One region of the Paenibacillus sp. FSL H3-0457 genome, then DNA from elsewhere that is predicted to be linked to it. Evidence: predicted binding sites of a transcription regulator. Region 1 holds the regulator's gene; the other holds the start of a gene.
The links. The regulator LexA, encoded in region 1, represses DNA repair genes until DNA is damaged. The targets are predictions, from matches to a motif close to CGAACATATGTTCG.
Positions count from the first base shown of each region.

Region 1 (5,308 bases):
TAGATAATATAACGTTGTAGTTTTTAGAGGATTGACACTAGTGATGTTGCTATAAGTAAAGTCTTCTCCTCCTTTTTCCTCAACAGTGCTGAATGTAGGGTAGTCATACTGATTATCATATATCAAGGTGACATTTGCTATTTCATCTGCATCAATGCCAGTAGTATATAAATTTTTAGCTTTTACAGTGAGTGCAAAATATGTAGAATCTTCTTCCTTTGATTCGTAGTACGTGTAGAAATTACCTGGTTTTGAAGGTTCAATCTTTTTAGAAAACTTTTGTTTAGAGACTGAAAGCTCCGCATACCCGTCTATCGTTACTGTATCATTTTTTTTAATTGTAGTTGCAGTAATTTCTTGTTCCTCATTGACAGAATCTGTTGTTATTTCATCTTTTGACTCTTCTGTTGGTTCTGTTTGCGACACAGTGGACTCCACTTCATTTGCGACGACCCCATCACTTTTTAAATCGGCATTAGGTTGAGGTGAGCAAGCTGCAAGTGTTAAAAATGCGGAAATAAGCAAAATTCCTGGTACTATTTTCATATTACTAATAATCCTCCTATTAATATTCTTATTACATAGTCTATCAGACCTAGGTAAATGTTTCTATATATAATTGCAGATATCTCTGAATTTAATGTTAAAAACGAACTTATTTTCTCACATAGTATTGGTGAGGTGATTGATATGTTAAAGGATTGTTAAAGAAAGGTCCTCCGGATCTTAGATAAGTACAAAGGTGGACGGCGTAGGTTTCCTACTATACATGAGATTATAGCCGAAACGGGTAAACATAAGACGAACGTCATGGCTGCTCTTGACGCTCTTGTGGGAGCGGAAAACTATACATTTGGAAGATGGTCTGAAATGTCCTACAAAGTGATCTTAGAAGGCTGGGTGGGGAGAACGTCCTAAGGTAGGCCGCACACGAACTTCTGGGAACATCGATTTTTGGGCTAATATTATGGGGCTTTCATGCGTAGCAGACTGATAGATAACGGATTGTGAGACATCCAGGTTGATTATGGCTGAACACAGAGAGCCGCGGCAACCCTGATTTGGACGATCAGGAAACACAGCGGACCAGTTAGGTACTAGTTGGCTCTTATAATAGTAGTAGACGGTTTATTTGAAATTATTTAACTCTTTCTTTGAAGAGCCGATTTCAGGAGTAGTTGTGGGATTAGACTTTGTACGGTGTGAAATAAAGTTGATGTTAGAGGGTGAGTTCCGCTCGATTTCTTTAGCCGAAATTATCTCGGTTAATTAAAGGGATTGTATCGCTTATGAATTGCGAGCTTATAATTTACAATATTTGTATAAGTTTAATATTTTGTTTAGGAGATTTTTAATTTAACCAGCGCTATAATTTATTGCTTTTAATGTCAGAGTAGTAATGCAATCAAAATGAGTATTTGAAATGAGTTTCTTCATTATAATAAGAAAAAAAGGCGCCCACAAAATGCCCAAAAATGTCCCCTGAATTCTTCTTCACCAGCCCACATTTCTGTGTTTATTTGTAACCAAGGCTTACATTTATATAACAAAACACATTCTTTCGTCGATTTAGATAATGGTAAACCGCAAAACTCTCTTTTCATTAATGAAAGGGGAGTTTTTTTATATTTGGTAACTAAACCTCTCCATCTGATGAATTGTATCACTTCATGCTTGTTTTAGCGCAAAACGATTGTCATTTATCTACTAACTTATTAAAGAGAAACTGAGATTAGAATTCTTTCTTACAGTGCATCAAACTGTCGGAAGCAAAAAATCTAAATTAAGCTTCCTTAGAAATTCTAATAGCCACTACATAGTAGCAAGTACTAGCTTTCACTCTATAAAAATTCCAACCATCGTTCAAATACATACAAATAAATGTTTCATTTGTATGTTGAAAGTTTCATATAGAAGAGGTATACTTTAATTAAATTTTTAACAATTTAATTTTAAATAATTAATTGGAGATGTTAATATGGATCAGGCAAAACAACTGGTGACAGATCAACGTACATTTTTTTATACAGGACAAACTAAAAATATTGAGTATCGGATTAATTCACTTCAACAGCTTAGAAAAGGAATTGAAAAGTATCAGCAACGGATTCAAGATGCACTTCGGGCAGATTTGAACAAATCAGAGGCGGAAGCTTACGGTTCCGAGATTCGCATTGTTCTGGGTGAACTGGATTTTGCATTAGAACACCTGCAGGAATGGGCTGTACCAAAACAAGTCCCAACCAATTCGGCTATGCCGGATGGGGTGAGCACCATTTACCCTGAACCATACGGAGTGGCTCTTATTATTGCACCTTGGAACTATCCTTTCCAACTGGCCTTTGGTCCACTGATTGGAGCAATTGCAGCCGGTAACTGTGCAGTTATCAAGCCTTCTGAATTAACACCAGCGGTATCTCGTCTGACATATGATCTGATTCAGGAGATCTTCCCTCAGGAGTATATCGCCGTTATGGAAGGGGAAGTTGAAGCCAGTACAGCATTGTTGAAAGAGAAGTTTGATTATATTTTCTTCACAGGAAGCACAGGTGTTGGTCGCATTGTTATGAAGGCAGCTGCGGAGCATTTGACTCCTGTAACCCTGGAGCTAGGGGGCAAGAGTCCTGCTATTGTCCATAACGATGCAGAACTGAAGCTGGTGGCCCAGCGTATTGTTCGTGGTAAGTTCCTGAATGCAGGCCAAACTTGCGTTGCTCCGGATTATTTGCTTGTACATGAACAAGTTCATGACGAATTGATAAATCTGATTGGCGCAGAGATCAAAGATAAATTTGGGGACGATGTGTTACAGAACGCTGATTTCCCGCATATTGTTAACTCGCGTAACTTTGATCGGTTGTCGAAATTCCTAACAGATGGCAAAACGCTGATTGGTGGACGTTCTGTACGAGAGCAGTTGCTCATTGAGCCGACTGTACTTGGAGATGTGAACTGGGAATCAGCTGTCATGCAAGAAGAGATCTTTGGTCCGATTCTTCCTGTATTTACGTACAGTGACCTGAATCCTATGCTAGATGAGATTGTTCGCCGGCCAAAACCATTGGCACTATATCTCTTCACACAGGATGAGCAACTGCAGAATCAGGTTCTGAATCAAGTATCCTTCGGTGGGGGATGTATTAATGACACACTTTCTCATATGACATCACACTACCTTCCGTTTGGTGGTGTAGGAGAGAGCGGCATGGGCTCATATCACGGACAACAGAGCTTTGATGTGTTCTCGCATCACAAAAGTGTTCTGAAACGCAGTGAATAATTAGCCGCTAAAATAACATAAACATGAAAAAAAGAGGTTGTCCTGTTGATCAGGATAACCTCTTTCGTATTTCATTACATCTAGTTTTGTTACTCAAGTTAAATATTAATGAATATCTCGGAAAAGGCCAATGACTTTACCCAGAATACTAACATGTTTCAAACGTAAAGGTTCGAAGGTCGCATTCTCCGGTTGAAGGCGAATATGATCTTTCTCTTTATAGAACGTTTTCACTGTAGCTTCATCGTCTTCAGTCATTGCAACGACGATATCACCGTTATCAGCAGTTTGCTGTTGACGGACAATAACATAATCTCCATTAACGATTCCAGCTTCCACCATACTATCTCCGACTACTGAAAGCATAAACACTTTCTGTTCGCCTACATAATGTGTAGGAAGAGGGAAGTAGTCTTCAATGTTCTCGGTTGCAGTGATTGGAACCCCGGCTGTAACCTTACCAACGACAGGAATACGTGCAACGCTATGAGCAAATTGATGAGAATGCTCAGATTCTTCCTGGCTCAAAAGCTCAATGGCTCTTGGCTTGGTAGGGTCGCGTCGGATCAAACCTTTTTTCTCCAAACGATCCAAATGTCCATGTACTGTTGAGCTGGAAGCCAGTCCAACCGCTTCACCAATTTCCCGTACGGAAGGAGGATACCCCTTCAACCGGACTTCATTTCGTATAAACTCCAGAATAGCCTGCTGCCTGCTGGATATCTTCGACATACCGTATCAACCCCATTTTAGTAACGTTTGGGAAAATTATAACATAGAACCTCCGTTCGTACAAACATAAGTTCTAAATAAAATAGCATTAAATCAGTGTTTTTTAGCTTATAGAACAGAAATTGTCCAAAAGTCAGAGCATAATACTGCAAATGTTTTGCACAAGTACTTGAAATAAGATATTGTTCCTTCTAAAAAAGAAGCGAACAATTGTTCTGAAAATCTATTGAACAAAACAAGTGTTCGTGTTATATTGATTTCAACAGATAGGAACAAACGTTTGGAGGCGGGGATTTAATGAGATATTCTACTTATCAAAGCATTTATGAACCAATGAATTCGGAACTGGTGAAGTCTAACATAGGGAACTACAAGAAGGTTTTAGCGCGTTTCAAGATTTCTTCATGGATGTTAAAGGTAGCCATTACTTCTATGATTATATTTATTGGATGCAGCACCGTTTTAACTGTATTTGCCGGCAATGAGAATGATGTTCTGCCAGGAGGAAAGATAGCTGTTTCACAAGGGGAAACATTATGGAGTATTTCTTTGGAACATAAACCGACGAATATGGATACACGTATTTATATAGAAGCGATTAAGAAAGTGAATCAACTTCATACAACATCCATCCAAGTGGGACAAGTACTAGCTCTACCGCAATTTGCAGAATAAAATGCACATCAATGAGTGTTAGCGCGTGTCAACTTGACAAGCAGCCTTTATAATGGCAAAGTTAATATGACTTTGTATTTTTGGAGGGGACAAGCTTGGATATAGATAGTCTGGTAGCACGCATTAACGAATTGGCTCGTAAGCAAAAGTCCACTGGATTGTCGGAGGAAGAACTTGCTGAACGTGCCGAACTAAGAGAGATTTATTTGAGTAATATTCGCAGCAATTTCAGACAACAACTGGATACCATTGAGATTGTTGATGATGAGAATGACAAAGGCCACCAAGGCAAACTCAAACACTAACGAAACCTAATGATATCATTATGATATTTAGGTTTCTTCCTGTTATTTTGAGTGTGCAATTTATAGGGGGAAATGTTGGTTTGCAATTATGTAAGCCGATACAAAGACACATAAGGGGGATTCTCATGTCGCGTTCGTTCGAGAGAACGGTTAAGAAAAATTCCAAGCAGTTAAATCAGCAACGCAAAAAAAGTGGTCAACCAATCACAGGTACACCAGGTGAAGAAGTCTTTAAGGGACGCAGTCTTTTGTTCCCTATATTTTTGATTGGTCTCGCCTTTTTGTATCTGTTTATGAGCACGTTCCTTGTGCAAGC
Region 1 is NZ_CP150283.1:4,038,423-4,043,730, reverse strand. It holds gene MHH25_RS17880 (bZIP transcription factor) at 1-546, opposite strand, end outside; gene MHH25_RS17875 (aldehyde dehydrogenase) at 1,979-3,280, shown strand; gene lexA (transcriptional repressor LexA) at 3,386-4,012, opposite strand; gene MHH25_RS17865 (LysM peptidoglycan-binding domain-containing protein) at 4,310-4,687, shown strand; gene MHH25_RS17860 (DUF896 domain-containing protein) at 4,783-4,992, shown strand; gene MHH25_RS17855 (hypothetical protein) at 5,118-5,308, shown strand, end outside.

Region 2 (5,308 bases), 1.4 Mb from region 1:
GCAATCTCCGTGATGGGACGCGATACTGTTGATTACAACCGGATGTTCTTTGTATTTCTTCGCCAGTTCCACGCCAATTTCGACGTGTGATCCTTCCACTTCGTGATCCAGCGCTTTACCGATGTCATGCAATAGACCTGCACGTCTTGCCAGAGTTACGTCTTCTCCCAGTTCGCCAGCCATCAGTCCAGCCAGATAAGCGACTTCCATGGAATGTTTCAAGACGTTCTGACCGTAACTTGTACGGAACTTCAACCGGCCCAAAATTTTGATCAGATCCGGATGCAGACCATGCACGCCCACTTCAAAGGTAGCTTGCTCACCGTATTCACGGATGCGCTCATCCACTTCTTTGCGGGATTTCTCAACCATCTCTTCAATCCGTGCCGGGTGAATACGTCCATCAGCCACCAGTTTCTCCAGGGCAGTACGGGCGATTTCACGGCGAATCGGGTCAAAGCCCGACAGAATAACAGCTTCTGGCGTATCATCGATAATGAGGTCAATCCCTGTAAGGGTTTCAAGCGCACGGATGTTACGTCCTTCACGACCGATAATCCGGCCTTTCATTTCTTCATTTGGCAGGGTAACAACAGATACCGTTGTTTCCGCTACGTGGTCAGCCGCACAACGTTGGATGGCGAGTGTAATAATCTCGCGGGACTTTTTGTCCGCTTCTTCCTTCGCTTGTTGTTCAATGTCCTTGATCATTTGAGCCGTCTCATGACGAACTTCCTGTTCTACGTTGGACAGTATGATACTGCGTGCGTCTTCCATGGTGAGGTTGGATATACGTTCCAACTCTGTCACCTGGTTTTTGTAAATCATTTCGATCTGCTGCTGAGTCTCATCAATTCGTTTCTCTTTGTTAGCCACTTGCTCTTCTTTACGTTCGAGTGATTCCAATTTTTTATCCAGCGACTCTTCTTTTTGCAACAATCGTCTTTCTTGTCGTTGAATTTCATTCCGACGTTCACGAGTGTCTTTTTCAGCTTCAGCGCGAATGCGATGGATTTCATCCTTCGCCTCCAGCACCGTTTCTTTCTTCAGTGCTTCTGCCTCTTTCTTCGCGTTCTCCACGATTTGTACGGCAGCTTGTTCCGCACTAGAGATTTTAGCCTCTGCAAGAGATTTGCGAATAAAATATCCTACTCCGAACCCAATGAATAGCGCGGCTGCAACGAGAGCGATCGTGATTGCAATTTCCATACTGTTCACCTCCTCGTTGGTTCCTCCAAGGCATTCCTTGGGTCAATTTGCAGTTTTCAAACCTTACATATGTTTGGGAATAACGAATACTCACGGCGATCCCCCGCCGATTTTCATTTCACATGTACATGTTTCCACGTACTATTCACTGTTTCCAGCGAACCCATAATTAAGAATGGTATAAATCTTAAGAAACCGAAACCGCTTTTTTGGAAGGAAAAAGGGTTGTCCATTTCTTACAGACTCATGTCCATTTTAGTATTTGACGAAAGAAATTGTCAAGAGAATGCAGTATAGAGACTCTAGTCTGCTAATCCCATAACAACGCTTCGTCATCTTCAGGGTCCCCAGCCTCATCTTCTTCAATTAAACAATTCACGACCTTGCGCACCATATCCATTGAAAAACCACGTCTCATTAGGAAGGGAAGCGTTTTATTTTTCTTCTCTTTGACGTCCCCTTTGACCTGATTCCATTTTTTGCGTCCGGCACTCAAGGCAGTCTCAAATTCCGCATCTGTACTGATCCCTTCTAGTGCCTCAACAATGAGATCATTGGCAATGCCCTTTTGACGCAGCTCTTGCCTTATCCACAGTTTTCCCTTCCGCTTGCCCTCCATACGCTGTCTTGTCCATTCCTTCGCAAATAGATCGTCATCCACCAGGTTCTCCCGCTCAAGCCGATCCAGCGCCTCTTCAATCAAAGGTGCAGCAAACTCCTTCTGACGAAGTTTCTGACTTAATTCATGGCGCGTACGTGGCTTATGCTCCAAAAAACGCAGAGACTGTGCATACGTCCGCTGTCGCTCATCAGCTAGAATGATATCTTCCAGATCCTTCTTCATAAACGTATTACCTTGAGTCATCCTGTATTTAATCATCACATCTTCAAGAACCGTAATGGAGTGGATGCCAAAAGTGATTCGATAACGAGCTTGCCTGCTCTTCGTTCGTTCTACACGTGTAATAATAAGTTCTTCGTTGTCCGGAAATTGGGATAGGCCGTCCTGTTCTGCTTCTTCATATAAATCCTCGTCATGTTGATCCATTCTGGTCTCCCCTTTCATAACATTTTCATTCTGACTACGCCAAGCACATCTTCACATAAGACAAAGAACACCAATAATACAAAAGACCGGGAACTCTGCCCGGCCTTTACTCCACAGTTAGCGTGCTAACAGCCCCTGTCCATTGGGACAGGGGCTGTTAGACAGCACGAGTACTCCCACTACAATCCATTATCCAGATTGATCCAAGCTCAATCAGATAAGTTTACGGAGTCCAGTGGGGAACACCCTCAGGGTCCTCCCTACAAGGGAGGTTTTGAGAGATTACTCGTTGATTTCAAACAGTTCTTGTTCTTCTGCTGCTTCTTTTTGTTGCTCTTCACTCGTTGGCGCAGGAACTGCAGTAACCAAGTTACTGGCTACACGAATTTTTTGTTCAATGATGTCAGCAATATCTTTATGCTCTTTCATGAACTGCTTTGCGTTCTCACGACCTTGTCCTAAACGCTCGCCTTCGTAGGAGTACCAAGCACCACTTTTATTAACGATGTCCAGCTCTGTACCAATGTCAATGATACTGCCTTCTCTCGAAATACCCTCGCCATACATGATATCCACTTCCGCTTGTTTAAACGGAGGTGCCACTTTGTTTTTCACAACTTTAATACGAGTACGGTTACCAATCATGTCATTGCCTGATTTGATACTCTCAATACGACGCACATCCAGACGTACTGTGGAATAAAACTTCAGAGCACGACCACCAGGTGTTGTTTCCGGGTTACCAAACATAACGCCGACTTTCTCACGAAGCTGGTTAATGAAGATTGCGATTGTTTTGGATTTGCTGATTGCACCAGACAGTTTACGCAGCGCCTGAGACATCAAACGCGCTTGCAAACCAACGTGTGAATCGCCCATTTCGCCTTCAATCTCTGCTTTTGGAACCAATGCGGCTACAGAGTCAATAACGACGATATCTACTGCACCACTGCGTACAAGAGCTTCTGCAATTTCCAGCCCTTGCTCACCCGTATCTGGCTGAGACAGAAGCAATTCATCAATATTAACACCAAGTTTGCTTGCATATTGTGGGTCAAGAGCATGCTCGGCATCGATAAATGCAGCTTGTCCACCCGCTCTTTGTACTTCAGCGATAGCATGCAATGCTACGGTTGTTTTACCAGAGGATTCAGGTCCATATATTTCAACAATACGGCCTTTAGGCAAGCCGCCTGTTCCTAATGCAATATCCAAAGCCAAGGAACCACTGGGAATAATTTCCACATTCATATGAGTGGACTCACCCAGTTTCATGATGGATCCTTTACCAAATTGCTTCTCTATTTGACGGAGCGCCATATCAAGCGCGGCACGACGGTCTGACAATAAGCTCACACCCTTTACTGTTTATAAGATAATGATACCTTGTTTTAACACGTTTGCCAAGCTTTTTTTCGAACATACATTCGTTTTTTTTGTAAAGGCCGAGGCGCCTCTTCCTCAAGGAAACTTTCCATTAAACAGAAAAAAGAACCGTAAACAAGGCTGTAAAGCCTAATTCTACGGTTCTTCCGTCTTCCTTAATTATACTTGCTTGGAACTGTAAATGCAATCGAAGCTATTAACTAATCAATCCATCGCCACAAGTTTTTGCCATAAGCGATAGAGAATCGCTTTGGCTGAACGAATGCGAACCGTCTCGCGATTACCATTAATACGCAGCTCATGAATTTCCGTCTCTTTTCCACGTTCAGCAAGAGCGATGAAGACAAGTCCGGGTGGTTTGCGTTCCGAATATCCCGGTCCAGCTACACCGGTAACAGCCAAGCCAAAATCAGCATCGCCAATCATGCGAATCTGCTCAGCAAGCACTTTTGCAACCTCAGGACTTACCGCCCCAGGTGCATCTTCACCTTCCAGATAATCATGAGGCACATTCAGCAGCTTTTCTTTAATTTCATTGGAGTAACAAACAATTCCACCTTTGAGCATTGACGCACTTCCGGGTATAGAGGTCAGACTTTGCATGACAAGCCCTCCTGTACAGCTCTCAGCAGCGCTGAGCGTCAGCCCCATGTCAGACATCATGGTTACAATCGTGTACTCTATAGGCACATCCTCGTTCGCGTAGAGATGTTCTGTCAAACGCTCCCGAATCTGAACCTCCATCGCATCCAGCTTCAGCTTCGCCTCTCCCTCACTCGCAGCCTTTGTGGAGACGCGTACCGTAACTTCGCCTTCGCTCGCGTAAGGAGCAATCGTAGGGTCTGTCTGCGCGTCAATCAGATCCAGAAGTCGATCTTCCAGAGCAGATTCACCAATACCTGCGAATTTGAGCATTCGGGAATAGATCGGCATCTCTTCTGTGAGTACATGCTGGAACAGCCAAGGTTTGACTTCCTGTTCAAACATTGGAATCAACTCTTTAGGTGGTCCAGGCATCACAACATAATATTTGTCATTGTCAGAAATCGCATTTCCTGCCGCGAGGCCCGTTTCATTGGCCAGAGGTGTTCCGCCATCAATAACGATCGCCTGACGTCGGTTATTCTTTGTCATATCCACATTACGATCTCTGAAAAAGCTCTCAATTTTGTCCATTGCCATTCGATCTGTATGCAGTTTCCGGTTAAGAACAGCTGCGAGCGCATCCTTGGTCAGATCATCTTGTGTAGGTCCGATGCCACCGGAAAATAAAATAACGTCTGCACGGCTCTGCGCAATGCGAATAGCTTCACTAAGTCGGTTCAGGTTATCCCCAACCACCGTTTGGAAATATACATCGATCCCCATCGCAGCCAATTCACGGGATAGGTATCTGGCATTGGTATTGACGATTTGTCCAAGCAATAGCTCTGTGCCAACTGCAATGATTTCTGCCTTCATTGAGCATCCTCCTGTACACGTGGTGAGTGATCAAAGGGCAATAGGATAATTTCCTATTGCCCCTGACCCAATGCTTCCTTCATGATTACCCAATTAAGAACAAACCATTATGCTTTTGTTAAATGAAGCAGGTTTTTGTTTTTGATAAAGTAATCGATACCCGACCAGATGGTAATAAGCGCTGCTGCCCATACCGCGATAATA
Region 2 is NZ_CP150283.1:2,610,820-2,616,127, reverse strand. It holds gene rny (ribonuclease Y) at 1-1,209, opposite strand, end outside; gene MHH25_RS11765 (regulatory protein RecX) at 1,520-2,257, opposite strand; gene recA (recombinase RecA) at 2,540-3,604, opposite strand; gene MHH25_RS11755 (competence/damage-inducible protein A) at 3,848-5,104, opposite strand; gene pgsA (CDP-diacylglycerol--glycerol-3-phosphate 3-phosphatidyltransferase) at 5,212-5,308, opposite strand, start outside.
Region 2: the regulator LexA is predicted to act here: its motif matches at 3,674-3,687, upstream of recA (recombinase RecA).